One region of the Actinomadura coerulea genome, then DNA from elsewhere that is predicted to be linked to it. Evidence: riboswitches for the same ligand, from Rfam matches in the RefSeq annotation. Region 1 holds a riboswitch; the other holds the start of a gene.
What was found. A riboswitch is a leader RNA that binds a small molecule or an ion and turns the genes downstream of it on or off. The one in region 1 is predicted to bind ZMP and ZTP.
Positions count from the first base shown of each region.

Region 2: it holds a riboswitch for ZMP and ZTP, as region 1 does, so the genes downstream of both, BKA00_RS23340 (bifunctional methylenetetrahydrofolate dehydrogenase/methenyltetrahydrofolate cyclohydrolase) here and BKA00_RS11025 (serine hydroxymethyltransferase) in region 1, are expected to answer to the same signal.

Region 1 covers NZ_JACHMQ010000001.1:2,373,731-2,389,168, reverse strand. Annotated here, with positions in the region: gene whiA (DNA-binding protein WhiA) at 1-83, shown strand, start outside; gene BKA00_RS40375 (heparinase II/III domain-containing protein) at 323-2,173, opposite strand; gene BKA00_RS11075 (hypothetical protein) at 2,252-3,484, opposite strand; gene BKA00_RS11070 (hypothetical protein) at 3,474-4,784, opposite strand; gene BKA00_RS11065 (hypothetical protein) at 4,781-5,533, opposite strand; gene gap (type I glyceraldehyde-3-phosphate dehydrogenase) at 5,743-6,747, shown strand; gene BKA00_RS11055 (phosphoglycerate kinase) at 6,823-8,010, shown strand; gene tpiA (triose-phosphate isomerase) at 8,013-8,822, shown strand; gene secG (preprotein translocase subunit SecG) at 8,962-9,204, shown strand; gene BKA00_RS11040 (RNA polymerase-binding protein RbpA) at 9,287-9,658, shown strand; gene bla (class A beta-lactamase) at 9,948-10,883, shown strand; partial or broken gene BKA00_RS40790 (MFS transporter) at 11,021-11,914, shown strand; ZMP/ZTP riboswitch at 12,124-12,210, shown strand; gene BKA00_RS11025 (serine hydroxymethyltransferase) at 12,264-13,535, shown strand; gene BKA00_RS11020 (class I SAM-dependent methyltransferase) at 13,539-14,339, opposite strand; gene BKA00_RS11015 (GNAT family N-acetyltransferase) at 14,323-15,387, opposite strand.
Region 2 covers NZ_JACHMQ010000001.1:5,101,244-5,116,681, forward strand. Annotated here, with positions in the region: gene BKA00_RS23325 (NADP-dependent isocitrate dehydrogenase) at 1-917, opposite strand, end outside; gene BKA00_RS23330 (DUF3017 domain-containing protein) at 1,056-1,496, opposite strand; gene BKA00_RS23335 (FHA domain-containing protein) at 1,791-2,522, shown strand; gene BKA00_RS23340 (bifunctional methylenetetrahydrofolate dehydrogenase/methenyltetrahydrofolate cyclohydrolase) at 2,723-3,583, opposite strand; ZMP/ZTP riboswitch at 3,645-3,730, opposite strand; gene BKA00_RS23345 (GNAT family N-acetyltransferase) at 3,857-4,450, shown strand; gene BKA00_RS23350 (hypothetical protein) at 4,498-4,674, opposite strand; gene BKA00_RS23355 (GAP family protein) at 4,816-5,442, opposite strand; gene purH (bifunctional phosphoribosylaminoimidazolecarboxamide formyltransferase/IMP cyclohydrolase) at 5,741-7,306, opposite strand; gene purN (phosphoribosylglycinamide formyltransferase) at 7,287-8,033, opposite strand; gene BKA00_RS23370 (hypothetical protein) at 8,178-8,678, shown strand; gene BKA00_RS23375 (cell division protein PerM) at 8,704-10,629, opposite strand; gene sucD (succinate--CoA ligase subunit alpha) at 10,809-11,696, opposite strand; gene sucC (ADP-forming succinate--CoA ligase subunit beta) at 11,699-12,880, opposite strand; gene BKA00_RS23390 (glycoside hydrolase family 15 protein) at 13,185-14,693, shown strand; gene BKA00_RS23395 (TSUP family transporter) at 14,703-15,438, opposite strand, start outside.

The DNA.
Region 1 (15,438 bases):
TCGCCATGGCCGACAAGCGGGCCGGCGACCAGGGCATCCCCGGCACCGAGGCCAACCTCACCGCCGACATGCTCGCGCAGTGATTCCCAGGGGGCCGACCCCCTGGAACCCCGTTGCGAGCCGGGCGATCCTCACGCCACGGTGCGGGTGTGTTGTGCCCGTGCGGTTTCGTGACGTGTCGCTGCGGTCGCCCGGCTCGGCGGGTCGGGCGGCCTCCAGGCGCTTGGAGCGCCTTCCGGCCGCCCGACCCGCGGCCTCGCTCAGGTCGACTCCAAGAATGTCCGGGCGTGGCACGTCCGAGTGCGCTGAACGTGGATGCTGGTCAGGGGAGGCGGTGGAGGGTGCCGTCGGGGGTGGCCTCGAAGGTCAGGTTGTGGGCGGAGAAGGTCGCCTCCACGTGGAGTGTTCCGTCCGGGAGTGCGCGGGTTCGAATTCTCGGGGATCCCTCACCGCGGACGGGGGCGATCAGGGTCAGTATGCGAAGGTGCCGGGTCCTTCCATGGGCGGGGATCTTCACCACCGGGGCGGGGAGCCGCTTGCCGGCGGAGGGGACGATCCAGCCCTGCGGCGGGTCGAGGGCGCCCCTGGTGACCCTGGCGGGCGCGCGTGCCGTACCGGGGAGCGGTAACCGGATGAAGTGGACGCGGAGGGAGCCTGCGGTGGCGACGGCGCCGGTCCCGGCCGGGACGGCGGTGAACGCGGCGGGCAGGTGCCAGAGCTGCTCGACGGAACGGGGCGTGGCGGAGCGCACCTCGTCCAGCACGGCGACGGCGTCGGGGTCGGACGCCGCGAGCACCGAGCGGGAGCGGGTCGTTCCGGCGAAGGCGGTGTCGGAGAACCGGAACGTGTCGGCGCCGCGCCGGAACTCGTGCGCGACCAGCGCCGTCGCCGCGCTCTCGCGGAACGGCGCGCCCCGCACCACGAGCGCGTTGTGCGCCTCCGGCGCGGCCAGCCACCTCCGCCAGGCCGGGTCGCTGTAGCCGATGTGGCCGCTCGGAACGAGGATGTCGCGGCCGAGCGCATGGAAGGTGAGCGCCATGTGGTCGTTCTGCCCGTGCGCGTACCGGCCCGGGCCGAAGCGCGCCGTGTAGGCCGTCTCCTCGGCGAACGAGCGGCCCTCCCGCCCCCAGCCGGATCTGCCCACCACGTACCCGGCGCGGTAGACGCGGGCCCTCTCCTTCGGTGGGACGCCCTGCGCGCCCTGCGTCGCCACATATCTGAGCGGGCCCGTTCCGAGTGAATCGATCGCGGAGGCTCTGGACGCGTCCGACTCACCTATCTGGAGCAGGTCTCCGCCGGGCGTGGTCTGGAAGGCGATGAACTCGTCCATCAACCGGTGCCGGCGGACGAGTTCGGCGGGGACGGGACGGCCGCACTCGCGCATCACCCGGAAGGCGAGCCGCCACCGGTTCCGGGTGTAGACGGCGTAGTGCGCGGACTGCTCGTTCCCGGCACCCTCGTCGTCGATGGCCGGCCGCGCGCCGCCGGACGGGGCGAGGACCGCGTCGAGCAGGCGCCGGTGGCCGAGCCCGGCGAGGTCCGCCCGGCCGATGCCGCAGCCCGCCGTCATGAGCGTCATCGACTCGTCGGTTCCGTGGTTCCAGGGCCCCGAGTAGTGCTCGGGGCGGGCCAGCCACTGCGCGTGAGCGGCGATGGCCTCGTCCAGCCACCGCCCGGTCAGGTGCCTGCGGAGGCAGACGAGGGTGGCGAGGCGGAACTTGGCGGCCTGGCCGATCGCCTCGCGCCGGTGCCCGGAGAACCGCCCGGGTCGGGCGTTGTCGGCGAGCCAGTCCCGGGTGACGCCCGCGGCGGTCCGCAGCGCGGCCCGGTCTCCCGTCCGCTCGTACTCCCTGACGAGGCCGCCGAGCCATTCGAGGGAGTGGAACCACAGCTGCCACGACCGGTCGCCGTAGGGGTCCCGGCTCCAGTCCACGTCCGTCCCGTCGGCGACGCGGGTGGGAGCGGACTTCGGGGTGGCGAACCGGCCCGCGCGCACCTGCGCCGCCGGGTTCAGCTTGTCCAGGCCGTTGTAGCCGAGGCAGACCGCCCGCGCCGCGGCGCGGGCCGTCACGGGCGCGGCGGGCGGGGCGGCGCCGTGGCAGCCGCACGGCAGCGACAGCAGGAGCGCGGCGCACGCCGCGCCGCGGGCGCCTCTCCAAGATCGAAGGGCCACAGTCCCACCACACACGTGAGGTGCCCTGCCGCCGGACCGCCACCGGTGAAGGGACGGCAAACAATCGGGGGCTCGTGGTCAGCGGGGGGTGTTGTCGCCGCGCAGCACGCGCTCGATGAGGTCGTCGCGGAGCTGTCCGTAGCCGGTCTCGGCCCACACGCTGCTGGACGGATCGACCTCGTAGTAAGGGACCTCCCGGCCGTCGCGGCGGTCGGTGAGGACCTCGGGGGCCCGCTTGTCGCGGGCCGCGCGGGCGCACGTCCGGCAGGTCCGGACGCTCAGCCGCCTGCGGGAGCCGACGGGCCGCCAGTCGAGTTCGCCGGTCGCGTCGCCGTGGAGCGGGTTGAAGAAGCACAGCGGGACGGGCGGGATCTCGGACCCGCCCTTCGCGACCGCCTGCGCGGAGGCCAGGGCGTCGCGGCCCTGGTCGAGCAGCACCAGGACGCCGGCCAGGTCCGGGACGCCCCGCGCCGCGTCGAGGGTCTTCCCCGCGGCCTGGTAGGCGTCCAGGGCGCGGGCCATCAGGGCGCGGGTCCGCTCGCCGGAGGTCGGGACGGTGCTGTCGTCCAGCAGCTCCCCGAACGCGATGACCTCGCGGGACGCCTGCTCGCGGAGCTGGTCCTCGGTGGCGCGGTGCGCCGTGGCGAACACCGTGCGGGGCATCAGCAGCCCTTCGCCCTCGCGGCGGACGGAGGCCATCCGGCGCCGCCGCCACAGCAGGAGCCCGGCGACCCCGGCCGCGGCCGCCGCGCCCGCGCCGAGGGGCAGCGCGAGCCCGCCCCCGTCCCCTCCGCCCCCGTCCCCTCCGCTCCCGTCCGCGCCGCGCTCGCCCGGCGCGGTGCCGTGCCGGGCCTTGTAGCGCTTGTCGATCTCGGCGGAGACCCGGTCGTACTCCTGCTGGCCGGTCCCGGCGACGATCAGGTCGGCGACGCGGGACAGCCGGGCGGCGAGCGGCGCGTCGTCCATGGCGCGGTCCAGGGCGACCGCCCAGGCGGCGCGGTCGGCTTGGTGGTCGCCTCCCCACTCGCGCGCCCTCAGGTCCTGGGAGTCGTCGTCGAAGGTGATGAAGATCCCGTCGCGGCCGAGGCGGTCGTGCACGACGGTCGCGAGCTGTTCGTCGTCCGTCCACGTGCCGCCCTTGACGATGGGGACCAGCACGACGAACACGGGCGCGGGGGCCCGGCGGAACTTGGCGATGAGCTCGCGGCGGGCCGCCGCGGGCAGCGCGGACGCCAGGGACGGGTCGACGTGGATCGGGGAGCGGCGCAGGGCGGCGGCCAGCCGCTCGCCGGGGGACGGTTCAGTCAACACCGAGGTACCTCATCACACGGGGGAGGAAGGTCTTGCCGTGGGCGCCCCACGCCGTCTCGCGCCATACGCCCGCGACGAGGGTGTGCGGGCGGTGGCCGTCCGGACCGGGGATCCGCAGGAGGCGCCGCTCGTCGAGTGCGTGCCTGCCGTCGAGGTCCCGGCAGGTCACGCAGAGCGGGCACTGCCTCGGCAGGGCGCCGCCGTGCTCCTTCTCCAGCTTCCGGACGCGCTTGCGCACGACCGAGTTGCCGTGCAGCGGGTTCACCAGGCACGGGGCCGGCGGTGACGCGACGTCCCGGACCAGGGCGATCTGCCCCTGGCGGGCCAGCACGATGGCGCCGACGAGGTCGATCGCCTTGCTCTCGTCGTCCTTGGCGTCGTCGTAGAGGATCTGCGCGGCGTCGTAGGCGGAGACGGCGTAGTCGCGTCCCCGCTCGCCGCCGGCCGCGGCGAGCAGGCGGCGCAGCGCCTCCAGTTCCTTGGCCGCGTGCCGGCGCAGCCAGCGCATGCTCGGCCTCGTGCGCGCCCGGGCGTACACCCTGGCCTGCCGCGGCTCGGGGGAGCGCGACGTCCTGCCCCGGCGCAGCGCCAGCACGCCGAGGCCCAGCCAGTAGAGGACCGCGGCCGCCGCGGGCCCGGCGAGCAGGAGCCCGGTCAGCAGGGGCGCCTTGATCTCGGGTTCGGCGGGCGTCAGCGTGGTCTCCTGCCCGAACGGGTCCGGGCTGGAGTACAGCCGGGGCATGGTGGGGGACGCCGAGGGCGCCGCAGCGTAGCCGTCGAGCCGCCGGACGATCCGGTCGGCGAGCCCGTCGAACGGGCGCTCGGAGTCGGCGGGCCTCGCGGCGCCCGGCGCGTCCTCCTCGTCCAGTTCGTCCCACGGGGACCGGCCCCGGCGCGGGACGTTGAACGCCTCGGACTCCAGGTTCCCGTGCCCGTCGGCCATCACGTAGAGGCCGTCGCGGCGCGAGCGTTCGTGCAGCATGAACAGGAACGCGTCGTCGCGGCCCTGCGACTCCGACTGGCTCGGGTTCGGGATCACCACGACGTACGCCGGCGTGCCGAGCCGTTTCGCCGCCGCGGTGAGGGCCGCGCGGAGGCGGGCGCGGTCGGGCGCGCCGAGCGCCTGCGCCACGTCCGGGTCGACGAACAGCGGATCCTTGGCCAGGGCGGCGCCCACCCGGTCGAGCCGGTGGTAGGCGTGCGGGGGCGGCTCGTCGGCCGCGGCGGCGCCGGGGAGCACCGCGAGCGCGAGCACGGCGAGCACCGCCGAGAACCGCGGCAATGTGGAGAGCCGCCTCATCCGCGCGCCTTCCTGGTGCTCTTCTTGGTGCTCTTGCGCGGCGGCCTTCTCGGCGCCGCCGCCTTTCTCGCCGACCGGACGCGGCGTCCGACCAGCAGGCCGAGGATCGAGCCGCCGCTCAGCGCGGTGCCGGCGGCGAAGACGCCCCACTCGATGCGGCCCGCCCGCCGGTCGGCCGCGTCGTCGGCGTCCAGGGCCTTGCGGACCTTCGACTCCGGTTTCGGGCGCGGGTGGTCGCGGCGCTCCCTTGCGCGCCCCGACAGGGCGATGTCCACGAAGCGCGCGATCATCTCCGGAGCGCCGGCGTCGTAGGCGGTCTCGGATCCCGCGGCCGACCAGGCGTCGTCGAGCGGGAGGCCGCGGACGCCGCCGAACTGGCGGATCTCACCGCCGCCCCCGGACGGGGGGACGACGATGTAGACGCCGTCCTTGCCCAGCCGGTCGCGCAGCAGCGCCGCGAAGGACTCGGACGGGTTCTCCGGGCCGAGGCCGGAAACCGGCGTCACCACCACGTACACGGGGACGCCGAGCCGGGCGACGGACGCCCTGATCCGCGCGGCGGCGTCCGGGGGCAGCGCGCGGGGCGCGTGGTCGGTGACGTACACGGGGTCGCGGCGGAGCGCGGCGGCGACGGCGTCGGCGCGGCCCGCCGGCTCGGCCCGCTCCGTCACGGGCGCGGCCCCGGCCGGGGCGCCGAGAAGCACGGCCCCCACGAGCCCCGCCAACAGCACCGACCACGTACGCCACATGGCCCGGAGTGTAGTGATGATCGTGCTATGTCGTGACAGGGGGCGTCTCCCCCGACCGGGGGAGACGGGCTCACCCGTGAATCCCACGAAACCGGTGTCCGGCTACTCGCAAGTCATTGGATAGGGTCTGAGGTGGGGGTGAACCCCGGATCGACCGTAGGTGAGCCCGGCTGCCACCGGGCGATACGACGTACGAGGAGAGCGGTTCCGTGACCATCCGAGTAGGCATCAACGGGTTCGGCCGGATCGGCCGCAACTTCTACCGCGCGGTGAAGGCGTCCGGGGCCGACATCGAGGTCGTGGCGGTCAACGACCTGACCGACAACGCGACGCTCGCCCAGTTGCTCAAGTACGACAGCATCCTCGGCCGCTTCCCCGAGGACGTGCGCGCCACCGAGAACGAGATCGTCGTGGGCGGCAAGGCCATCAGGGCCTTCGAGGAGCGCGACCCCGCGAACCTCAAGTGGAGCGAGGTCGGCGCCGACATCGTCGTCGAGTCGACGGGCTTCTTCACCGACGCGAACAAGGCCCGGGTGCACGCCGACAACGGCGCCAAGAAGGTCATCATCTCCGCGCCGGCCAAGAACGAGGACCTCACCGTCGTCCTCGGCGTCAACGAGGACAAGTACGACCCGGCGAACCACACGGTGATCTCCAACGCGTCCTGCACCACCAACTGCCTGGCCCCGCTGGCCAAGGTGCTGCACGACAACTTCGTCATCGAGAAGGGCCTGATGACGACGATCCACGCCTACACGCAGGACCAGAACCTGCAGGACGCGCCGCACAAGGACCTGCGCCGCGCCCGCGCCGCCGCGCTGAACGTGGTCCCCACCTCCACCGGCGCCGCCAAGGCGATCGGCCTGGTGCTGCCCGAGCTGAAGGGCCGGCTTGACGGCTACGCCCTGCGCGTCCCGGTGCCGACGGGGTCGGCCACCGACCTCACCGTCGAGCTGTCCCGTGACGTGACGGTCGAGGAGGTCAACGAGGCGTTCCGGGCCGCGGCCGACGGCCCGCTGAAGGGCTACCTCACCTACACCGAGGACCCGATCGTCTCCAGCGACATCGTCACCGACCCGTCGTCCTGCATCTTCGACTCCGGGCTGACCAAGGTCATCGGCGACCAGGTGAAGGTCGTCGGCTGGTACGACAACGAGTGGGGCTACTCCAACCGCCTCGTCGACCTCGTCAAGCTCGTCGGCTCGCAGCTGTAACCGAAGCCCGTCACCGCCGTGGCCGCGCGACGCGCGGCCACGGCGCGGCCGTGTACGGAAGGACACCGCATCCCGATGCGCACCATTGACGATCTCGACGTCGCCGGACGGCGCGTCCTGCTGCGGGCGGACCTGAACGTTCCGCTGCAAGACGGCCGGATCACCGATGACGGGCGGATCCGGGCCAGCCTGCCGACGATCGAGGCGCTGCGGGCCCGGGGCGCCAAGGTCATCGTCTGCGCCCACCTCGGCCGCCCCAAGGGGCAGGTCAAGCCCGAGCTCTCGCTCGCGCCGGTCGCCCTCCGCCTGGGCGAGCTGCTGGGCGCGGAGGTGGCGTCCGCGGCGGACGTCGTGGGCGACTCCGCCCGCGCCGCGGCCGGCGGCCTCGCCGACGGTGGCGTCGCGCTGCTGGAGAACCTGCGCTTCGAGCCGGGCGAGACCAGCAAGGACGACGCCGAGCGCGGCGCCTTCGCCGACCGGCTGGCCGCCCTCGCCGAGCTCTACGTCGGGGACGGGTTCGGCGCGGTGCACCGCAGGCACGCGTCCGTCTTCGACGTGCCGAAGCGGCTCCCGCACGCCGCGGGCGGGCTGATCGCCACCGAGGTCGAGGTGCTCAGGAAGCTCACCGAGGACGTCGAGCGCCCCTACGCGGTCGCGCTCGGCGGATCCAAGGTGTCCGACAAGCTCGGCGTCATCGACAACCTGCTCGGCAAGGCCGACCGCATCCTGATCGGCGGCGGCATGGTGTTCACCTTCCTCAAGGCGCAGGGCCACGAGGTCGGCGAGAGCCTGCTCGAGGAGGACCAGCTCGGCACCGTCCGCGAGTACCTGCGCCGCGCCGAGGAGACCGGCGTCGAGTTCGTGCTGCCGGTCGACATCGTCGCGGCGACCGCGTTCGCCGCGGACGCCGACCACGGCGTCGTGCCCGCCGACGCGATCCCGGCCGACCGGCTCGGCCTGGACATCGGGCCCGAGTCCGGCAAGCTGTTCGCCGCGCGCCTCGCCGACGCCCGGACGGTCTTCTGGAACGGCCCGATGGGCGTGTTCGAGATGGAGCCCTACTCGCACGGCACCCGCGCCGTCGCGCAGGGCCTCATCGACTCCGGCGCGTTCACCGTGGTCGGCGGCGGCGACTCGGCCGCCGCGGTCCGGCTGCTCGGCTTCGACGAGGCGGCCTTCTCCCACATCTCTACCGGCGGCGGCGCGAGCCTCGAGTACCTCGAGGGCAAGACGCTGCCCGGCCTGCAAGCCCTGGAGGACTGACGATGGCCCGCGCGACCCCTTCCGGCGCCCGGAGCGGCCGCAAGCCGCTCATGGCCGGCAACTGGAAGATGAACAACAACCACCTCGAGGCGATCGCGCTCGTCCAGAAGATGGCGTTCGCGCTCAAGGACGCCGACTACGACGCCGTCGACGTCGCGGTGATCCCGCCGTTCACCGCGCTCCGCTCGGTGCAGACCCTGATCGAGGCCGACAAGTACGGGATCCAGTACGGAGCGCAGGACGTCTCCCAGTACGGGTCCGGCGCCTACACCGGCGAGATCTCCGCGGCGATGCTGGCCAAGCTCGGCTGCACCTACGCCGTCGTCGGGCACTCCGAGCGCCGCCAGTACCACGCCGAGGACGACGCGGTCGTCAACGCCAAGGCCAGGGCCGCCCTCGCCGCCGACCTCACCCCGATCCTGTGCGTGGGCGAGGGGCTGGAGGTCCGCAAGGCCGGCGGGCACGTCCCGCACGTGCTCGCGCAGGTCGACGGCGGGCTGGAGAAGATCACCGCCGAGCAGGTGCGGCGCACGGTGATCGCCTACGAGCCGGTCTGGGCGATCGGCACCGGTGAGACCGCCACGCCGCAGGACGCGCAGGAGGTCTGCGGGGCCATCCGCACGCGGCTCGCCGAGCTGTACGACGGCGGTGTGGCCGACGAGGCGCGTATCCTGTACGGCGGTTCGGTGAAGGGCGGCAACGTCGCCGGGATCATGGCGCAGGCCGACGTGGACGGCGCCTTGGTCGGAGGTGCCAGCCTGGACCCGGGAGAGTTCGTCAAGATCTGCCGTTACCGGGACCTGCCGGGCTGATCACATCTGATCAATTCCGCGTGAACCGGGGGTTCTTGCCGAACCAGCGGGGACTTCGTCGTACCCTTCGTAGCTGACGGGTAAACGCCCGGTCCGGCTCGACCTCCGTCCTGAACTACAGACAAGGCGCTGAAGAAACGTGATCATCGCAACGTCCATCGTGCTCATCGTCACGAGCCTGCTGATGGTGGTCCTCGTCCTGATGCACAAGGGCAAGGGCGGCGGCCTGTCCGACATGTTCGGCGGGGGCGTCTCGTCGTCCCTCGGGGGGTCGTCGGTGGTCGAGCGCAACCTCGACCGGCTGACCATCGGCGTCGGGGTGGTCTGGTTCGCCTCGATCGTCGTGCTCGGGCTGCTGTTCAAGCACAAGGGCGTCGGCTGAGCCTGCCCGTCCAACACATGCGAGCGCCGCGCCGTCCTCGAAGGTCACGGGCGGCGGCGGCACACCAAGCGAGGAGTATTCCGTGGGTAGTGGCAACGCGATTCGGGGCAGCCGTGTCGGGGCCGGTCCGATGGGTGAGGCGGAGCGCGGCGACGCCGCCCCCCGCGTCTGGGTGACCTTCTACTGCGCCAACCGGCACGAGACCCGCCCCAGCTTCGCGACGGACGTCGCGGTCCCCGAGACGTGGGACTGCCCGCGCTGCGGGTTCCCCGCCGGCCAGGACTCCGAGAACCCCCCGGCACCGCCGAAGACGGAGCCGTACAAGACCCACCTCGCGTACGTGAAGGAGCGGCGCAGCGACGAGGACGGCGAGGCCATCCTGGAGGAGGCGCTCGCCAAGCTCCGGCAGAAGCGCGCCGCCGTCAAGCGGGCCATGGAGGCCGCGGCCCGCTGACGCCTCCCAAGCCGCACCGTGTGGCCCGGCCCCGAGGAGGGGCCGGGCCACACGCCTTTTCCCGCCCGTAGGCCCCTGCGCCCCGCCCGTCGTCGGGACGACGCATGCGACACGCGGGCACCGGCGGAATCGCCGCCCCCGGGAGGGCGCCCGATCGGACCCTCCCTGACCAGCTTTGATATGCGCCCGCGTATGGCGGTGCGAGCGATACCCATATTGGACGTCACGAGCGCGGCTCTGATCTGCTGGGCGGCGTCCGCCCTCCGCCCCGGAAAGCAGGTGCCTCCGCATGCCGTTCGAGCAGTCCGGGACTTCCCGGCGGACGCTGCTGGCCGCCGGGGCCCTGCTGCCGCTGGCGGGATGCGGAGAGAGGGAGCGCCCGACGTCCGCGGCGGCGCCCACGCCCGCCCTGCGCCCGGCCGCGCCCGCCGACCTGTCGCGGTTCGCGGCGCTCGAACGCCGGCACGGAGCCCGCCTCGGGGTGTACGCGCTGGCGACCGGGACCGGAGCCGAGGTGGCCTACCGCGCCGACGAGCGCTTCGCGTTCTGCTCCACGTTCAAGACGCTCGCCGCGGCGGCGATCCTGCACCGGAACCCGCTCGGCCACCTGGACGAGCGCGTCACCTACACCCGGGCCGACGTGAACTCCATCTCACCGATCACCGAGGACCGCGTCGCCACCGGGATGACCATCCGGGAGCTGTGCGACGCCGCCGTCCGCTTCAGCGACGGCACGGCGGGCAACCTGCTGATGCGCGACGCCGGCGGACCGGCGGGGCTGACCGCCTACCTGCGGGGGCTCGGCGACACCGTCGGCCGCATGGACGACTACGAGCCCGAGCTGAACAGGGTGCGCCCGGACGACCCCCGGGACACCACGAGTCCCCGGGCGATCGCCGCCGACTACCGCGCGATCGTCCTCGGGGACGCGCTGGAGCCCGCCAAGCGCGCTCTGCTCCGCGGCTGGCTCGAACGCGGCGCCACCGCCGTCGGGGCGAAACGCGTCAGGGCGGGGCTGCCCCAGGGGTGGAAGGCGGCGAGCAAGACCGGGACCGGCGACTACGGCCGGGCCAACGACATCGCCGTCGTGCGGCCTCCCCGGGGCGCCCCGGTGATGCTGGCCGTCATGTCCGACCGTCCGGGATACGGCACCCCGCCGAAGAACGCCCTGATCGCGGAGGCCGCGGCGCTGGTCGTCTCCCACCTGTCCCGGGCAGGGCTGTGACCGCCGTCTCCGCTCCGACGACCGCCCCCGCGCCGCCCGGCCCGCCGCCCGTCCCCGCCGCGGGCGCGTCCGACCGCCGGGTGGTCGTGGCGGTCGTGGCGACCCAGCTCGCCGCCAGCCTCGGCTTCTTCGCGGTGATGGCGCACCTCGTCGCCCACCTCCGCCACGACCTCGGGCTGCTGGCCGGCACGGTCGGGCTGGTCCTCGGCGTCCGGGTGGGCCTGCAGTTCGCGCTGCTCCTGCCGGTCGGCACGCTCACCGACCTGCTCGGCGCGCGCCGGACCGGAATGATCTCCTGCGCCGTGCGCGCGCTGGGGTTCGTGATGCTCGGGTCCGCCGAGAGCGTGGGCGCGCTGCTCTGCGCGGCCGTCGCGCTCGCGGTCGGCGGCGCGCTCTACAACCCCGCGGGCCACAGCCTGCTCGCGTCCGTCGGCCCCGGGAGCCGGTCCGGCGGCTTCGCCGCCTACGTCGCCGCCCAGCACCTGGCGACGGTCGCGGGACCGCCGATGGGGCTCCTCCTGCTGGGCACGGGTTCCGGGTTCGCGCTCCTGACGGCGGCGGCCGCCGCCCTCTGGGTGGTCGCCGGCGTCCTGTTCCTGCTCGTGCCCCGATCCCGCGGGAAGGGTGCGCCGGCGCGTCCGCGCGACGTCGTCGCGGGCGTGCGGGCGGTGCTCGGCGACCGGGCGTTCCTGTACTTCGCGCTGCTGACCGCGCCCACGACGCTGCTCGCCAACCACATCATGACGGCGGTGCCCCTCCTCGGCTTCAAGCCCGCGGTGGCGACGCTGTGCTTCTCCCTCCTGGCCATGGTCGCGGCGGCGGTCCAGCCCTTCGTCGCCGTCCGGCGCCGCGGCGAGCGGCCGTGGGTGCTGCGGACCGGCCTGCTGTGCGCCGCGGCGGGGTTCTTCCTGCTCGCGGCGCTGGACGGCACGCGGCCCGGCCCGCTGATGATCGCGGCCGTCCTCAACGGGGTCGCCAACGGCCTCGTCCAGCCGTCGGTCTTCCAGCGCACCGCCCGGCGCGCCCCGCCGGAGCGCTTCGGGTCGTACTACGGCGTCATGGCGTTCTGCGCGGGCATGTTCTCCTTCGCGGGCGACCTGGTCATCGGCCGTCTCTTCGACCTCGGCCCGGCGGGCGCGGCGTGGGCCCTGACCGGGGTCGGCGCCTGCGCGCTCGTCGCGGCGGCGTGCACCGCGGCGGGCGGCATGGCGGGCCCTGCGGCGGGGCCGGCCCGGTATGATGGCGCCCACGCGACTGGCGCAGTCAAGGTGGAGACGACCACCGGGGAGCGAAAGTAGTCCGCACACCGCGCGCCTGGGTGTACGGGTCCCCTTCGCCGGGGCGCCCGAAGCCCCGGCGCGAGCAGCGCGGAGGCTCACGATGCACGAACCGGCCGTACCCCATCTGCAGGGCCAGGACCCCGAGATCGCCGCGCTGGTGGAGGCCGAGGCCCGCCGCCAGTATGAGAAGATCCGCCTGATCGCCTCGGAGAACTACGTCTCGGAGGCGGTGCTGGAGGCCGCCGGAACGGTCCTGACCAACAAGTACTCCGAGGGCTACGCGGGCAGGCGCTACTACGAGGGCCAGCAGAACGTCGACCCCATCGAGCTGCTCGCCATCGAGCGGGCGAAGGGCGTGTTCGGCGCCGAGCACGCCAACGTCCAGCCCTACTCGGGCTCGCCCGCCAACCTCGCCGTCTACATGGCGTTCCTGGAGCCCGGCGACCCGGTCATGGGCCTGTCGCTGCCCATGGGCGGCCACCTGACGCACGGCTGGTCGGTGTCGGCCACCGGCAAGTGGTTCCGGCCCGTCCGCTACGACGTGCGCGCCGACACCGGCCGGGTCGACATGGACCAGGTGCGCGACCTGGCCCTCAAGGAGCGGCCGAAGCTGATCTGGTGCGGCGGCACCGCGGTCCCGCGGACGATCGACTTCCCGGCGTTCGCCGAGATCGCCCGGGAGACCGGCGCGATCCTGGCCGCCGACATCGCGCACATCGCGGGCCTGGTCGCCGGCGGCGCGCACCCGTCCCCGATCGGGCACGCCGACGTCGTCACCACCACCACCCACAAGACGCTGCGCGGCCCCCGCGGCGCGATGATCCTGTCGACGGCCGAGCACGCGAAGGCGGTCGACAAGGCCGTCTTCCCGGGCCTGCAGGGCGGGCCGCACAACCACACGACGGCCGCGATCGCCGTCGCGCTGAAGGAGGCGGCGCGGCCGGACTTCGCCGGGTACGCGCGGCAGGTCGTCGCGAACGCCAAGGTGCTGGCCGCCGCGCTGCTGGACCGCGGCTACGACCTGATCTCCGGCGGGACCGACAACCACCTCATCCTCATCGACCTGACCGGCAAGGGCGTCGCGGGCAAGCCCGCCGCGCAGGCCCTCGACCGCGCCGGCATCGAGCTGAACTACAACGCCGTCCCGTTCGACCCGCGCAAGCCCTTCGACCCGTCCGGGCTGCGGCTCGGCACCGCCGCGATCACCACCCGGGGGATCGGCGAGGAGCACATGCCGCGGCTCGCCGAATGGATCGACGAGGTCGTGCAGGCCACCGCCAAGCAGGACGAGGCGGTCCTGGACCGGGTCGCCGGGCAGGTCCGCGACCTGCTCGCGTCCTTCCCGATGCCCGGCTGGCGGTCCGCGCCCTGACCCTCAGGGCCGTGCCGCCGGGCGCGGGCGCAGCAGCGTGATCATGCGCCAGGCCGCGGGGTCGGCGAGGGGCACCGCCTCCTCGCCGGCCCCGAAGTCGCCGTACTGCGCGACCGCCTCCAGCCCGCCCGCGAGGCGGACCGCGGCGTCGAGCTCGGTGGCGCTCCAGAACCGGTAGGGCACGACGTCGCGGAGGACACGCGGCTCCGCGCCCTCCCCGGTGATGGTCATCGTGACGCGGTCGTCAGCGATCTGGGTGACGGGGTCCAGCCGGTCGGACGGCTCGCCCCAGCGCACGCTCGCCCGGACGCCGTCCCGTTCGACGGTCCAGCCGGTGCTGACGCTCGGGTCGTCGCCCAGCCGGTCCCGGGGGTGCGACATCTCGACGACGTAGAGGCCGCCGGGGGACAGGTGCGCGGCGGCGCACCGCAGGTGCGCGACGAACGCGTCCAGCGTCATGAGGTGGGACGTGGAGTCCAGCATGGTCGCGACGAGGTCGAAGCGGCGGCCCAGCGCGAACCGCGTCATGTCGCCCTCGACGACCTCCAGTTCGACGCCGGCGCGTTCGGCCTCACGCGCCGCGTAGGCGCACATGCGCGGGTTCAGGTCGAGCGCCGTGGCAGCCAGCCCGCGGCGGGCGAGCTCGCGGGCGTGCTCGGCGGGCCCGGCGGCCAGCTCCAGCGCCGTGCCGGGGGCGAGGCCCCGCTCGGCGCACCAGCCGAGCAGCACGTCCACCTCGGCCGGCACGTCGCGGAACGAGCACGCCAGCTCGTAGGCCCAGGGGTCGTCATATACGCCGCTCACCCGCCCATCCTGCCAGCGCGCCCGGCCCGGCGGGACGGCCGTCCAGCCGCAGCCTGACCTCCACGATGGCGGCGTCCCCGGTGCGCCGCGTCCGCCCGCCGAGGGAGGTCAGCAGCCGGCGCATCCGGGCGTTCTCGCTCAGCGCGGTCGCGCGCACCTCCACCAGGCCGCGGTCCCTGGCCAGCGCGAGCAGCAGCCCGGCGAGGGCGCGGCCGAGCCCGCGGCCCTGCCAGGCGTCCTCGACCAGGAACGCGACCTCCGCGGCTCCCGGGTCGCGGACGAGGACCAGGTGCGCGAGCGCCAGCAGCGACCCGTCCGGGCCCTCGGCGACCAGCGTCAGGCCCCGCGAGGGGTCGCAGAACCCCTCGAACGACCGGCGCGGCGGATACGGCTTGGGGCTGAAATAGCGCATCCGGCGGCTTTCCAGCGAGCAGCGCTCGTGAAGGGCCCGCACGGCGTCGCCGTCGCGGGGCTCGACCGGCCGGACGACCACCTGCGTGCCGTCGCGCAGAGCGATCCGCCTGGACGCCGACGGGCGCGCAACCGCCGGGAGCGCGGCCCGCACCAGCGCGTCCGCCCGCGCCGCCTCCGTCGCGGTGAACGGCAGCCCGGCGCGCCGGAGCCGCACCGAGCGCCCCCGCACCGGGACGAGGAGGTCGCGGGGGCCGGGGTCCTCGCCGCCGGGAGCGTCCCAGCGGGCCTCGTCGGCGCGCAGCAGCTCCGCGAGGATCTCGGGCACCGCGTCCGGCTCGGCCCGGAGCCGGGCCGCCAGGGCGAGGGCGCGGGTCGGCTCGTCCACCAGGTCGTGGGGGCGCGCGGGGAGGACGGCGGTCCGGGTGCCGCCCGCCGCGCCCAGCGCCTCGGCGAGGGCGCGGGCGTCCGGGCCGCCGCGCGGGACGTCGACGATGAACTCGTCGACCACCCCGTCGGCGTCGAGCTGGACCGACAGCCCGAGGATGTTGGCGCCGCGCCGGGCGAGTTCGGCCGTGAGGGAGGCGAGGCGGCCGGGACGGTCCTCGATCTCGGTGCGGATGCGCAGCAGCGGCATGTCACGTTCCCTCCGGGGGCGGGGGCCCCGTTCGTGTCCGGTGCGGTCGCC
Region 2 (15,438 bases), 2.7 Mb from region 1:
GCCTCGGCCTCGACGGTCCTGCCGTCGGGGGTCATGAGGACGGAGGTCATGAGGCCGAGCGAGCCGAAGCCCTGCGCGAGGGTGTCGGACTGGACGTCGCCGTCGTAGTTCTTGGCGGCCCAGACGAACCCGCCCTCCCACTTCAGCGCCGCCGCGACCATGTCGTCGATCAGGCGGTGCTCGTAGGTGAGGCCCTTGGCCTCGAACTCGGCCTTGAACTCGGACTCGTAGATCTCCTGGAAGAGATCCTTGAACCGGCCGTCGTAGGCCTTGAGGATCGTGTTCTTCGTCGACATGTACAGCGGCATCTCGCGGCTCAGCGCGTACCGCATGCTCGTCCGGGCGAAGTCGCGGATCGAGTCGTCGTAGTTGTACATGCCCATCGCCACGCCGCCGCCGGGGAACGAGGCGATCTCGAACTCCATCGGCTCGCCCTCGTCCTCGGGGGTGTAGGTGATCGTCACCTTGCCCGGGCCCGGCACGACGAAGTCGGTGGCCTTGTACTGGTCGCCGTGGGCGTGGCGGCCGATGATGATCGGCTTCGTCCAACCGGGGACCAGGCGCGGGATATTGGAGACGACGATCGGCTCACGGAAGATCACGCCGCCCAGGATGTTGCGGATCGTCCCGTTCGGGGACCGCCACATCTTCTTCAGGCCGAACTCCTCGACGCGCGCCTCGTCGGGGGTGATGGTCGCGCACTTCACACCGACGCCGTGCTCGAGGATGGCCTTGGCGGCGTCGACGGTGACCTGGTCGTCCGTGGCGTCACGGTGCTCGATCCCCAGGTCGTAGTACTTCAGGTCCACATCGAGGTAGGGCAGGATCAACTGGTCCTTGATGAATTTCCAGATGATCCGCGTCATTTCGTCGCCGTCGAGTTCGACGACCGGGCCCGCTACTTTGATCTTGGGCATGCTGTTGCTGTCCCTTTCCTACACCTGGCCAGCAGTCCTTGTAAGGCTCAACTGGCAAGGCTAGCCGAGGCGGTCATGAGGTCTAGACCTGGCCTTGCCCTGGGACCCGCCGCATCCTGCCTGACCTGCGCCGACGCGCTAGCCGGGCGGCTCCTGCGCCGCCCGGGAGGAGCGTCCGGCGATGAGCAGCCGCACGCCGCGCACCAGCATCGTGAACGCGATCAGCACGCCGAAGGCGCCGGCGAGGACGAGCCCGGTCTTGTTCATCGGCGGGACGCTCAGCGACACGAACGCGACCATCTCGCCGAGGATCACGAGCGTCCAGCAGTCGACCGACCGGCTCCGGACGGCGAGCGGGCCGAGCTGCGACTCGGGCAGCAGCAGCCGGGCCAGCGCGCCGATGAGCAGCGCGGCGGCCATCAGGCCCGAGCCCTTGCGGAAGTAGTTGAAGGCGCACAGCGTGAGCCCCGCGCCGACGCCGCTGAGCACGAGGAGGTACGGCAGCCGCGCGAGCCAGTGCGGGGCGGCGCTCCTCCGACGCGGCGCCTTGCGCCTGCGCCGGTGCACCTGGGTGCTCATGGCCTTCACGGTATAGGCAATCGGGGCCCGGCACGACATCGCGCGTCCCTCCGGCGGGAGCGGGCCGCGAGGGGACGTGAATCAGTCGGGACGGAGACTCAAGCGAGACGCTGGGGGAAGAGTCCGCCTTGTCCCCCGGGGCCGAAAAGCGGACGGGACCTATGTGCTCAAGGTGATGGCCGAGAGCGCGGAATCCCCTGCGCCATCGGTCCTACTCGCCAGTAGGAGGGTGTGACGGCATGGCACCCGGGTAACCCGGCAGACAGGGGTCGCTAACTAGCTGGGAGGACTGCCGTGGAGGGGCCGTTCATGCGGATCGAGGACAGCGGGCTGGTGGTGCCGCTGCGCCCCGACGTTACGACGGTCGGGAGAGGGAGAGGAGTGGACATCCGCCTCGACGACCCGTCTGTGTCCCGTTTGCACGCAGAGATCGTCCGACGTGGCCCGTACGTCTACGTGGTGGACATGGGCCTGTCCCGCAACGGGACGCGCGTCAACGGCCGGCCGATCGCCCGCCGTGTGCTGGAGGACGGTGACGTCGTGAGCTTCGGCACGGCGCGCTGCCGCTTGGGGGGCATCCCCCGTGAGGAGGTCGACCCGGACGTCGAACTGCGGCGCGCCGTCGCGCCCGAGCTCACCCGCCGGGAGGTCGACGTGCTGACCTCGCTGTGCCGGCCCGCCCTGTCCGACGAGGCGTTCGTGGCCCCGGCCACGGCGCGCGACATCGCCGGCGAGCTGGTCGTCACGGAGGCCGCGGTCAAGCAGCATCTGCTCCGCCTCTACCAGAAGTTCCGGATCCCCGAGGGCGCCAACCGGCGCACTCGGCTCGCCAACGAGGTCATCGCGATGGGCCTCGTCCGCCCGCTGCCGCCGGTGCACGTGCCCCAGCAGGGCCGTCCGCCGATGGACGGGCGCGCCCCCGGGGTGCGCGGCACCACCGAGACGCGCCGGCCGGGCGCCACCGGTCACGCCCACGGCCCGGGCCGTCCGGCGCACAGCACGGCCGCGGGACGGAGGGCCAGCTGATGTGAGACCCGCGGTCGCCCTCCTCCGGCAGCGCGACCGGAGGGCGATCGCTCAGCCCCCGATGCGGCCGCGTAAGTGACGGCGCGGCCCAGGGACACGCGGACGGGGGCCGCCACCTGGTGCTGGTGGCGGCCCCCGCAGCACGCCCGTCCGCGGACGGCGCCCGGTCGGGCCGGGCGCCGTCCGATCGGCCCGTCCGGTCAGACGGCCCGGTCGGCGGCCTGCTCGGCGGCCTCGACGACGTTCGCGAGGAGCATGGCGCGGGTCATCGGGCCGACGCCGCCGGGGTTGGGCGCGACCCAGCCGGCGACGTCGCGGACGTCGGCGGCGACGTCCCCGGCGAGCTTGCCGTCCACGCGGGACACGCCCACGTCGAGGACGGCGGCGCCGGGCTTGACCATGTCGGCGGTGATGAGGCCGGGCACCCCGGCCGCCGCCACGACGATGTCGGCCTTGCGGGTGTGCTCGGCGAGGTCGCGGGTGGCGGTGTGGCAGAGGGTGACGGTCGCGTTCTCGGTGCGGCGGGTCAGCAGCAGGCCGAGGGAGCGGCCGACGGTGATGCCGCGGCCGACGACGGTGACCTCGGCCCCCTTCAGCGGGACGTCGAAGCGGCGCAGCAGCTCGACGATGCCCTTCGGCGTGCACGGCAGCGGACCCGGCTGCATCAGGACGAGCCGTCCGAGGTTGACCGGGTGCAGGCCGTCGGCGTCCTTGGACGGGTCGATGCGCTCCAGCACGCGCTGCTCGTCCAGGCCCTTCGGGAGCGGCAGCTGGACGATGTAGCCGGTGCAGGCGGGGTCGGCGTTCAGCTCGGCGACGGCGTGCTCCACCTCGTCCTGCGAGGCGGTGGCGGGCAGGTCGCGGCGGATGCTCTCGATGCCGACCTCGGCGCAGTCGCGGTGCTTCATGTTCACGTACGAGTGGCTGCCCGGGTCGTCGCCGACCAGGACGGTGCCGAGCCCGACGGAGACGCCGCGGTCGCGCAGCGCCTCGACGCGGACCTTGAGGTTCGAGCGGATCTCGGCGGCCGTGGCCTTGCCGTCCAGAATCTGTGCCGTCATGCGTTCCTCCGCGTGGATCTCGGCGGGACCGGGCCCCGGGCACAGCCCGGCCGGAAGGGGTCCCGTCCACCCAGGCGCGCGGTGTCCGGACTGTCGTTCGCTCCCCGGTGGTGATCCACCTTGACCGCGCCAGTCGCGTAGGTCCCCATGCTAACGGGCCGCCCGGAGACGGCGGCCCCGCGGCTCCGCCGGGGCGGCCGCGCGAGTGGCTTGCGGAAAAGGGCGTCAAGTGGCTCTGCCGGATGCCGCCCCCGGGCTCCTAGCGTGCTCGGCATGAACGACGAATGGTTCGAGCGGCCCGTCCTGACCGGGCGGTACGTGCGGCTGGAGCCGCTGACCGCCGGGCACGCCGCGGGCCTGTTCGAGGCCTCCAAGGACCCGGACCTGTGGACGTGGATGAGCCAGCGGCAGCCGGAGAGCGCCGGCGAGATGCGGGCGCAGGTCGACCGGGCACTCGCGGCCTGCGAGCGCGGGCTGCGCCTGCCCTGGGTCCAGATCGACGCCGTGACCGGAGAGGTCGCCGGGACGACGTCCTACTACGAGATCTCCCCGTCCGACCGCGGCCTGTGCATCGGCCACACCTGGCTGGGGTCGCGGTGGCACCGGACGGGGCTCAACACCGAGGCGAAGCTGCTCCTCATGGGCCGCGCGTTCGGCGACCTCGGGGCGATCCGGGTCGGCTGGCACACGCACGTCCGCAACGAGCGGTCGCGCGCGGCGATCGAGCGGCTCGGGGCGGCGTTCGAGGGCGTCCACCGCAAGCACCGGATCCGCGCGGACGGCTCGATCCGCGACACCGCCGCCTACGCGATGACGGACGACGAATGGCCCGCCGCCGAACGCGCCCTGCGCGGGCGACTGCGCTGAGGGGGCGCAGTGGCCGGCCGGGACCGGACGGCCGGTCCGCGGAGCGCTCAGTCCTCGGGGCGCTGGCGCCAGCCGATGAGGCGGTCGGTGCCGTGCCAGCCGAGCTGGGCGGCGAGCACCGCGGCCAGGAACGCGGCGATCAGCCCGATCACCTGCCGGGACTCCATCAGCAGCAAGTCGGCCTGGTAGACGACGCCGAGCATGAGGGACATCAGCAGATTCATCCCGCCTCCACCACGGAACGCCCGCGCCGGGGTCAAGGGAGGGTCAGGGGGGCGCGGCAGCCTGAGGCTACCCTCCCGGCGGCCGTGCGCGGTCCCGCGGCGGGAAACAGGTCGCGAAAGGGCGGGCGGGGCGGGCCGCCGTCAGTGGATGATCGCGATGAAGATCAGGCAGCAGATGATGTTGACCATCCAGCTGTTGTGCGTCATCCACTCCCGCGCGCGGGGCATGGCGCGCTCGGCGCGCCGGTGGAAGATCAGCAGGGCGAGGAGCGGCACCGCCGCGACCAGGAGGGTGGCCCCGACGAAGACGGCGGCCGCGGCCACGCCCTCGTGGTGCTGCTCCAGGTTGGCCCCCACCGTCAGCATCACGATGATGTCGGAGGGCATCAGAATGATCAGCAGCAGCCCGGTCTTGAACGCCCGGCCGGGCCCGGCGTTCATCAGCGACCCGAGCCATTTGGGCGGTTCGATCGTGGCCCGCTTCACGTAGTTGCGCAGGATGGCGACCAGCAGCAGCGCGATCAGCACGTACTGGACGATCTTTCCCACCGAGCTGTCGTCGGACGCCTTGCCGATGTCCACGTTGCTGCCCACCAGCGCGAAGATGCCCCGCGCGGCGGCCACCCCCGCGCTCGCCGACAGGGCCACGCCGCCCAGGAACGCCAGGGAGGCCTGCACGGGCCTCGCGGTCGTCACCAGGATGATCGCGGACATGATCTGGGGCCCCGCCATCATCGTGATCGCGAGCGGGAGCACCTGAAGAGTCATGGCCCCTCCCCGCATTGACTCCCGCTGGGCGGGAAACGCCCTGGTCAGGACTCACGGTAGAGGAGCGATCGAGACCCGGTCCGCCGGTCGACGCGTTCTTGACCGGGAGCTGATCATTTCCTCTGCCCGGCGCGCGTCCGATGGCCCGCACCAGGGACGCGGCTGATCCGCCCCTGAGGAGCACGGACGCGGCGCCCGCGGTCGCACGGCCCGGGAAGCACCGAGGCGCGCCGGCGGGGAACGTCCCGCCGGCGCGCCTGGCAGGACGGCGTGCCCAGCGAACCTCGGCTCGCGGACCTCAGTGGAAGAAGTGCCGGACGCCGGTGAAGTAGAGAGTGATGCCGGCCTTCTCCGCCGCGGCGATCACCTTGTCGTCGTTGACGGACCCGCCGGGCTCCACGATCGCGCGGACGCCCGCCTCGGCCAGGACCTCCAGGCCGTCCGGGAACGGGAAGAACGCGTCGGACGCGCCCACCGACGCCGCGGCCCGCTCCCGCCCGGCCCGCGCGACGGCGAGCTTGGCGGAGTCGACCCGGTTGACCTGGCCCATGCCGACGCCGACGGTGGCGCCGTCCGCGGCCAGCAGGATCGCGTTGGACTTCACCGAGCGGATCGCCCGCCACGCGAACGCCAGGTCGCGCAGGGTCGCCTCGTCCGCGGCGGCGCCCGTCTTGAGCTCCCAGGCGGACGGGTCGTCGCCGCCGGCGTCCACGCCGTCCACGTCCTGCAGCAGCACGCCGCCGTCGACGCGCCGGTACTCGACGCCGCCCGCCGGGGCGTCCGGGCAGACCAGCAGGCGGACGTTCTTGAAGCGGTCCTTCAGGACGGCCACGGCCTCGTCCTCGAAGGACGGGGCCACCACCACCTCGGCGAAGCTCTCGGTGACCTGGCGGGCCATGTCCGCGGTGACCGGGCGGTTCGCCGCGATCACGCCGCCGTACGCCGACACCGGGTCGCAGGCGTGCGCCCTGCGGTGCGCCTCGGCGATGTCCGCGCCGACCGCGATGCCGCACGGGTTGGCGTGCTTGATGATCGCGACGCACGGCTCGGTGAAGTCGTAGGCGGCGCGGCGCGCGGCGTCGGTGTCGACGTAGTTGTTGTAGGACATCTCCTTGCCGTAGAGCTGCTCGGCCCCGGCCAGGCCGGTCTCGCCCGGCGAGCGGTACAGGGCGGCCCGCTGGTGCGGGTTCTCGCCGTACCGCAGGGTGTTCGAGCGCTCCCAGGTGGCGCCGAGGAAGTCGGGCCACCGCGTCTCGGCGGCGGTCTCGTCGGGCGCGTAGTCGCCGGCGAACCAGGACGCCACGGCCACGTCGTAGGACGCGGTGTGCGCGAACGCCCGCGCGGCCAGGCGGCGGCGCTCCTCCAGGGTGAACCCGCCGGCCTTCACGGCGTCCAGGACGGTCCCGTAGGCGGACGGGTCCACCACGACGGAGACGCTCGCGTGGTTCTTCGCGGCCGCGCGGACCATCGTGGGCCCGCCGATGTCGATCTGCTCGACGCACTCGTCCGGCGTCGCGCCCGAGTCGACCGTGTCGGCGAACGGGTACAGGTTCGCGACCACCAGGTCGAACGGCTCGACGGCCAGGTCGTCGAGCTGCTGGAGATGGTCCTCCTTGCGCCGGTCGGCGAGCAGGCCCGCGTGCACCTTCGGGTGCAGGGTCTTGACCCGTCCGTCCAGGCACTCGGGGAACCCGGTGAGCTTCTCCACCTTCATCACCGGGACGCCGGCGGCGGAGATCCGGCCCGCCGTCGACCCGGTCGAGACGATCTCCACTCCCGCCTCGTGCAGGCCGCGGGCCAGCTCCTCCAGCCCGGACTTGTCGTACACACTGATCAGCGCGCGCTTAATCGCCACCCGACTCACCGGCCGAGCTCCCCTCTTGATCGGACGAACCCATGTCAGACGAACCGCTGCCAGACGAACCGCTGCCGGACGGACCAGTGGCGGAGGCCTCGCCGCCGGGCGGGTCCGCGCAGGTCCGGCACTTCATGGAGACCCGCCGGCCGCGTACGGTCCACCCGTCGCGGGCCAGCCGTCCGACGACGTCGACGAGGAGCCGGCGCTCCACCTGCTTGATCCGCTCGTGCAGGGAGTCTTCGTCGTCATGCCAGCCCACGGGGACGGTCTCCTGGGCGATGACGGGTCCGGTGTCCACGCCTTCGTCGACGAAGTGAACCGTACAGCCCGTGACCTTCACCCCGTACGCCAGGGCGTCCCGTACGGCGTGCGCGCCGGGGAAGGACGGCAGCAGCGCGGGGTGGGTGTTGACCGTCCGGCCGCCGAAGCGCGCCAGGAACCGCGGGCCGAGGATCTTCATGAAGCCGGCGGACACCACGAGGTCGGGCTCGTACGCGGCGACGGCCTCGGCGAGCGCCGCGTCCCAGTCGTCCCGGGACGGGAAATCCGGTATGCAGAGGGTGAAAGTGGGCAATCCCGCCCGTTCGGCGCGCTCGGTTCCGCCGATATCGGGGCGGTCCGCCCCCACGGCCACCACTTTCGCCCCGTAGGCTGGATCCGCGCACGCGTCGAGCAGCGCTTGTAGGTTGGTCCCCGCGCCGGAGACGAGGACGACGAGCCGGGCGGACACCATTTCTCCCCGGTGGACGTTGCTGGGACGACACGAAGCCTATCGGGCGGCATCGGCGCCGCCTCACCCCAGACCGCCGGAACCGGAGCCGCACGAACCAGAGCCCGCACGAACACCGCCCGTACGAACACCCCGCATGGAACAGAGATGCGCACGCCCCAGGAGGAGAAGAACGTGAGCGACCAGCCGGACCGTCCGGCCCAGCCCGAGGACCGCCCCGACGGGCGGCCGGAGGGAGAGCCGCCCGCGGGACCGCGCAAGGGCGGGCGAGGGACCGGCTGGCGGGCCCTGTGGCTCGGCGGCATCGCCCTGCTGACCGCGTTCTTCTTCTACCCGCTCGGCCTGGTGCTCGGCATCGCCGCGCTCGTCGTCGGCGTCAGGGCCCGCCGGAGCGCCCGCCGCACGCGTGACGCCGCCCCCGGCGCCGTCCCCGGCATCGTGCTCGGGTCGATCGGCCTGGTCTTCTCGCTGCTGTCGGTCTCCCTGACGGCGTTCCTGTGGGCGGAGCTGAGCGGCTACCAGAGCTGCGTCAGCGCCTCCAACACCACCACCGACAAGCAGGCGTGCCGCGCCGAGTACTACCCGAAGATCGAGAAGAAGCTCGACCTGCCCGCCGGCAGCATGGACAAGTACGGCGACCTGCTCTGACGCCGCGGATCCGGCGCGGAGGCGGCTAGACGTCCTGGTCGGGGTCGTCTCGGAGAACGTAGATGGCGCCGCCCCGGTTCTCGGTGCGTCCCGAGTCCTCGCGGGGCGGAGGGACGGGGCGTCGCTCCTCCGGGGGCTCCTGCTCGCCGGGATCGTGGTGCCCGCCGGGCTCCTCGGGATCCAGGTGCCCCTCGACGACGATCGTGCCGTCGCTCGGCGGCGGCGGCTCGTCCTCGGCGAGATCGGGCACCGGGTCCGTCCGGCGGCGGGGCCGCCGGGGCGCGAGGACGGGCTCCGCCTCCTCGAACTCCAGCGGGTCCGGGGCGTGCGGGGCTTTCGGCGCCGGCTTGGGCGGGCCCTCAAGGCGCAGGTCGTAGTCCCCGGGAACGGGCGCGGACAACGGTACGGCGGGCTCCGGAACGGCCCGTACCCGCTTCTTCGGCTTGGCGGGCTTCTTCGCCGCCCCCTTCTTGGCGGGCGCCTTCGCGGCGGAGGCCTTGGCCGCCTTCTTGGCCGCCCGCTTCTTCGACGGGGCGCGCGCCGGACGCCGCAGCACCATCCAGTTCGCCACCCACGCCGCGATCGCCGCCGAGATCCCCACCTCCAGGGCGGCCAGCAGCCCCACCTGCCACGCGGACGGGCCCACGGTCGCCATCCGTCCGCCGCCCAGCGGCCCTCCCGCCAGCGCGCTCAGCAGCGCCGCGACGGCCCCGGTGAGGGCACCGGACACGAAGCCCCACAGCGGCGCGCCCTCGGACACCGGGCTCGGCAGCGACCGTATCGTCAGGACGCCGCCGACCGCGCCGGCGACGAACGGGGCGGTCAGCGCCAGCAGTGAGATCGCGGGCGCCGGGCCCGGCTGGGGGAGGGCCGCGAGCGGCGGGAACGCGGGCACGGCGTCCAGGAACACCCCGGTCGGGGAGACGCTCGTCCCGGCGCCGACGGAGAAGCCCGGCCCGACCGCGTACGCCATGCCCCAGATCGCCGCGTTCGGCAGGAACGCCAGCTCGACCAGCAGCAGCAGGACGCCGCCGACGGCGCCGGGGGCGAGCATGTCGTAGAGGTCATCGGCGTCCGACAGGTGCGTCGCGAGGGACCCGCCGACGAGCAGCGCGCCGGACGCGAGCAGCACGCTCAGCGACCCCGCGACGCCGATCACCAGGGAGCGCGGCCGTTCGGGCAGCAGCCTCAGCAGCGCGCCCAGCCCGGACCGGACCCGCCGTCCGCGGGCCTCCGCCGCCACGACCGCCCGCGCCGCCCCCAGCCCGCCCGCGACGGCGGCGACGAGGAAGCACCCGACGAGCGCCTGCCACGCCGACGGCCGCACCTCCTCGGACGACGCCGCGAGGGCGAGCAGCCCCGCCAGCGCCGCGTACGGGACGGCCAGCGCGACGCTCACGTGCAGGACCGCCGTGCGCTGCCGGTGCGGCAGCCCGGCCACCCGGATCATCCACCCGCCGCCCCGGTAGAGCAGGACCCCGGGCAGGACGAGCACGCCGAGCGGGAGGAGCCCGAACCGCCCGTGCCCGTAGGAGAAGCCCGCGTGGTGCGAGACCAGCCAGAAGTTCACGGCCGTGCGGAACACCCCGGCCATGCCGTGGCCGAGCGCGGTCTTCGGCGCGGCGATCCAGCCGATCAGCGTGATCGTGGTGAGGACCGCGAGACCGATGCCGATGCACCACAGCGCCGCCACGAGCCCCGTGACGTACAGCGGCCTCGCGGGGACGCCCGGCGGGCGGCCGCGCCCGGAGTCCGCGCCCGGCGGCCCGTCGGCCCGTCCCGCTTCGCCTGCCGGCGCCGCCTTCGGCAGGCCCTTCGCCCCCGCCGCCCTCGCGCCTGCACCCTTCGGCGGTGCGCTCCTGGAGGGTGCGCTCTTCGGGGGTGCCGCCTTCGACGGTGCCGCCTTCGACGGCTCCCGCTTCGCGCGCTGCCCGGGGGTCTTGTCGCTCACCGGTCCATGCTGGCACCGCGCCCGCCCCGGCAAGGCCCGCCCGCCCGGCGTGTCGCCTTTGTGATCACGCCCGTCCGGACTTCACCGCCGCGCCCCGCCCCGGGCGCGGCGGCGGCCGGGACGCGAAAGACGCCCGGGCCGCGAAGCAGCACGGGCGTCTTTCGGGTGTTCCGGGGCGATCAGCGCTTCTGCATGATCTCCCGCATGAGGACGGCGGTCTCGCTCGGGGTCTTGCCGACCCGGACGCCGACCTTCTCCAGGGCCTCCTTCTTCGCCTGCGCGGTGCCGGCGGAGCCGGACACGATGGCGCCGGCGTGGCCCATGGTCTTGCCCTCGGGGGCGGTGAACCCGGCGACGTAGCCGACGACCGGCTTGGTCACGTGCTGCTCGATGTAGGCGGCGGCGCGCTCCTCGGCGTCGCCCCCGATCTCACCGATCATCACGATGGCGTCGGTCTCCGGGTCGTCCTGGAACGCCTGGAGCGCGTCGATGTGGGTCGTCCCGATGACGGGGTCGCCGCCGATGCCGACGCAGGTGGAGAAGCCGATGTCGCGCAGTTCGTACATCATCTGGTACGTCAGCGTGCCCGACTTGGACACCAGGCCGATCCGGCCGGGCGTCGTGATGTCGGCGGGGATGATGCCGGCGTTCGACTTGCCGGGGGACGCGATGCCGGGGCAGTTCGGCCCGATGATGCGTGTCTTGTTCCCCTTGGACTCCGCGTACGCCCAGAAGTAGGCGGTGTCGTGCACCGGGATGCCCTCGGTGATGACGACGCAGAGCGGGATCTCGGCGTCGATCGCCTCGACCACGGCGTCCTTGGTGAACTTCGGCGGGACGAACACGACGGAGACGTCCGCGCCGGTCTCCCGCATGGCCTCCTCGACGGTGCCGAACACCGGGAGGGTCGTGCCGTCGAAGTCGACCGACTGCCCGGCCTTGCGGGCGTTCACGCCGCCGACGACCTCGGCGCCGGAGGCGAGCATCCGGCGGCCGTGCTTGGTGCCCTCGGAGCCCGTGATGCCCTGAACGATGATCTTGCTGTTCTCGGTGAGCCAGATGGCCATTGTCATGCACCTGCCGCTGCGAGTTCGGCGGCGCGCCTGGCCGCGTCGTCCATGGTGTCGACCTGCTGGACGCCGGGGAGCGCCGCGTCGTTGAGGATCCTGCGCCCGAGCTCGGCGTTGTTGCCGTCCAGCCGGACGACGAGCGGGCGGTTGACGGTCTCGCCGCGGTCGGCCAGCAGCTTGTAGGCCGACACGATGCCGTTGGCGACGGCGTCGCAGGCGGTGATGCCGCCGAAGACGTTGACGAAGACGGACTTCACGTCGGCGTCGGACAGGACGATCTCCAGCCCGTTCGCCATCACCTCGGCGGACGCGCCGCCGCCGATGTCGAGGAAGTTCGCGGGCTTCTGCCCGTTGAACTGCTCGCCCGCGTAGGCGACCACGTCGAGCGTGGACATGACGAGCCCGGCGCCGTTGCCGATGATGCCGACGCTGCCGTCCAGCTTGACGTAGTTGAGGTCCTTGGCCTTCGCCGCCGCCTCCAGGGGGTCGGCCGCGGCCTTGTCCTCGAGCGCGGCGTGGTCGTCCTGGCGGAACGAGGCGTTGTCGTCCAGGGAGACCTTGCCGTCGAGGGCCTTCACCTGGCCGTCGGCGGTGAGGATCATCGGGTTCACCTCGACGAGGGTGGCGTCCTCGTCGGTGAACACGGCCCACAGCCGCTCGATCAGCTCGGCGGCGCCGTCGAGGGCCTCCTGCGGGAGGCGGCCCTTCTCGGCGATCTCGCGCGCCCGGGCGCGGTCGACGCCCTCCAGCGGCGAGACCGGCACCATCGCCAGCCGGTCGTGCGGCACCTCCTCGATCTCCACGCCGCCCTCGACCGAGCAGATGGACAGGAAGGTGCGGTTGGCGCGGTCGAGCAGGAACGAGAAGTAGTACTCCTGCGCGATCGCGCTTCCCTCCTCGACCAGGACCTTGTGGACCGTGTGGCCCTTGATGTCCATGCCGAGGATCTGGGTGGCGAGCTGCTCGGCCTCGTCGGCGGAGTCGGCCAGCTTCACGCCGCCGGCCTTGCCGCGGCCCCCGGTCTTCACCTGGGCCTTCACGACGACCTTCGAGCTCCCCGCGGCGAACAGCTCCGCCGCGATGTCCCGGGCTTCCTGGGGTGTACGGGCGACCTTGCCGGTGGGCACCGGTACCCCGTACTCGGCGAAGAGTTCCTTCGCCTGATGTTCGAACAGGTCCACGAGGGCGTCCTTTTACGGATCGACAGCCAAATGTGACCACACGAGTGGGGGTTACACGGGTGTCCGTGCGGCCGGCACTCGGCGGTCCGCTCCGTCGATGCAGCCTAGTCAACCCGCCTCGGTGGTGACGCCGCCGGGTCCACAAGTAACGGGGACTTCTCTTGTACGGGAGCGCCCTGGGCGGTAGGTGTGCTCATCCTCAGGGGAGGGCACGAGTGGCTCGTGAGGAGGATGAACCGATTGACGTAGTTTGATGTACTAATTCGGCGAGACGGCCAGGCGGACAGGGGGCGAACGCATGGCGATGGCGGAGAGACGGGACAGATCCGTCGCGGCACCCGTCTCCGTCGCGCCCGTCATATCCGTACCGCCGCCCGCGGGCGGGCCCACCACCCCGCGCAGGCGCCCCGCGCCGCGCGGCCGCTCGGGCGCCCGCAAGGTGCGGCGCACCGCGGGCCTGCTCATCGTGGCGGCGCTCGTCGCGACCGGCGGCGCCACCGTCCCCGAGCCGCCCGCCCCCGGATGGGCGAGCCCCGGGCTCGTCGGCGGCGGCGGATGGCCCTTCGCGGGCGTCCCGCTGGCCCCCGACCAGGGCGAGGGGGCCTCCTACCTGCCCGGGAGCTCGGTCGTCAGGCTCGCGGACGGGCGGGTCCGGCTCGTCCCGTCCGGCGGCGAGGCGCCGATCACCGTGGACGCCTCAGACCCGCGGGTGGACCGGGCGGTCCGGTCCGACAGCGCGTGGCTGGCGCAGGGCACCGTCCCGGGAGGCGCGACGAACGACGCCTACCGCGACATGGCGACGCGCGCCCTGCTCGACCTGCGGCTGCTCACCCGCCCGAACGGCGCGTCCCTCGCGTCCTGGTACTCCAAGTGGCGCTACTGCTGGCCCCGCGACTCGGCGTTCGCCGTGGCCGCGTTCACCGCGACCGGGCATCCGGCCGAGGCGCGCCGCATCCTGTACTTCCTCGCCCGGGCGCAGCACGACGACGGCATGTGGGCCGCGCGGTACAACGCCGACGGGACGGCCGTCGCCGACGGCCGCGCCCCGCAGCTCGACTCGCTCGGCTGGGTGCTCTGGTCGACGTGGTTCTACCGCGTCCGGGCCGCCGACCACGACGAACTTCCCAGCTTGTGGCCGATGGTGCAGCGCGCCGCCGACCATCTCGCGCGCTCCCTGGACGCCGAGGGGCTGCCGCCCGCCTCGTCCGACTACTGGGAACGCGACCACCGGCGCGAGCAGGACCCGCGCCGCCCCACGCTCGGCGTGGTCGGCCCGGCGCTGGCGGGGCTGCGCGCGGCGGCCGACCTCGCGCGGATGCGCGGCGAGGGCGCGAAGGCGACGCAGTGGCGGCACGCGGCGCAGCGGCTCTCGGACGCGGTGGCGAGGCAGTTCGCCCCCTACGGTTACCCGCGCTCCCCCATTCCCGGCGGGCTGATGGACACCTCGGTGACGTTCCTCGCACCGCCGTTCGCACCGGCCGACCAGGGCGTGACCACCGCGATCGCGGACGCCGCGCGCAAGCAGGCGCTGCCGAACGGGGGCGTCCTGCCGGGCGAGCGCTGGTCGGGCGACCCCGACGTCGCCTGGACGCCGGAGACCGCGCTGTTCGGGCTGAACGCGGCCGCGTCGGGCCGCAGGGACGAGGCGCTGGAGCGGCTCGACTGGCTCTCCGCGCACCGCACGTCCCTGGGCGTCCTGCCGGAGAAGGTCGGCGTCACGGGCAGGCCGGCGGGCCCGGCGCCCCTGGGCTGGACGGCGTCGCTGGTCCTGCTGAGCCTCTCCGCGCTGGACCGGCCGCTGCCCGTCCCGTGACGGAGAGCCCTAGCCGAACTGCTCGTACCCGAGCTTCAGCACGAGCGCGGAGACGACACAGAGCAGGACCGCCCGGACGAATCCGGCGCCGCGGTTGATCGCCATGTGGGCGCCGACCTGCGCGCCGACGATGTTGCAGGCCCCCATCGCCAGCCCGACGGCCCACAGCACGTGCCCCTGCGCCGCGAACACCGCGAGGGCGCCCAGGTTGGTACCGGCGTTGATGATCTTCGAGGTGGCGGAGGCGTCGACGAAGTCCATGCCGAGCAGCGCGGTGAAGGCGATCACCAGGAACGTCCCGGTGCCCGGCCCGAGGAGCCCGTCGTAGAAGGCGATCGCGACGCCGGGGACGAGGACGGCGGCGGCGACCCGGCGGCGCGTCCGCAGCACCGGTCGCGGGAGCCGGCCGAGGCTCGGCCTGAGCACCACGATCGCGGCCACCGCCAGCAGGACGACCATGATGAGGGGTTTCAGCACGTCCGAGGAGATCGCCGCCGCGCAGAGGGCGCCCCCGGCGGCGCAGCACACCGCGAGCAGGCCCGCCGGGACGGCCACCCGGACGTCCGGTTTGGCCTTGCGCGCGTAGGCGACGGCGGCCGACGTGGTGCCCGCGATCGAGCCCAGCTTGTTGGTGGCGAGCGCGGTCGCGACCGGCTGCCCGGGGTTGAGCAGGAGCAGCGCGGGCAGCTGGATCAGCCCGCCGCCCCCCACCACGGCGTCGACCCAGCCCGCCGCGACGGCGGCG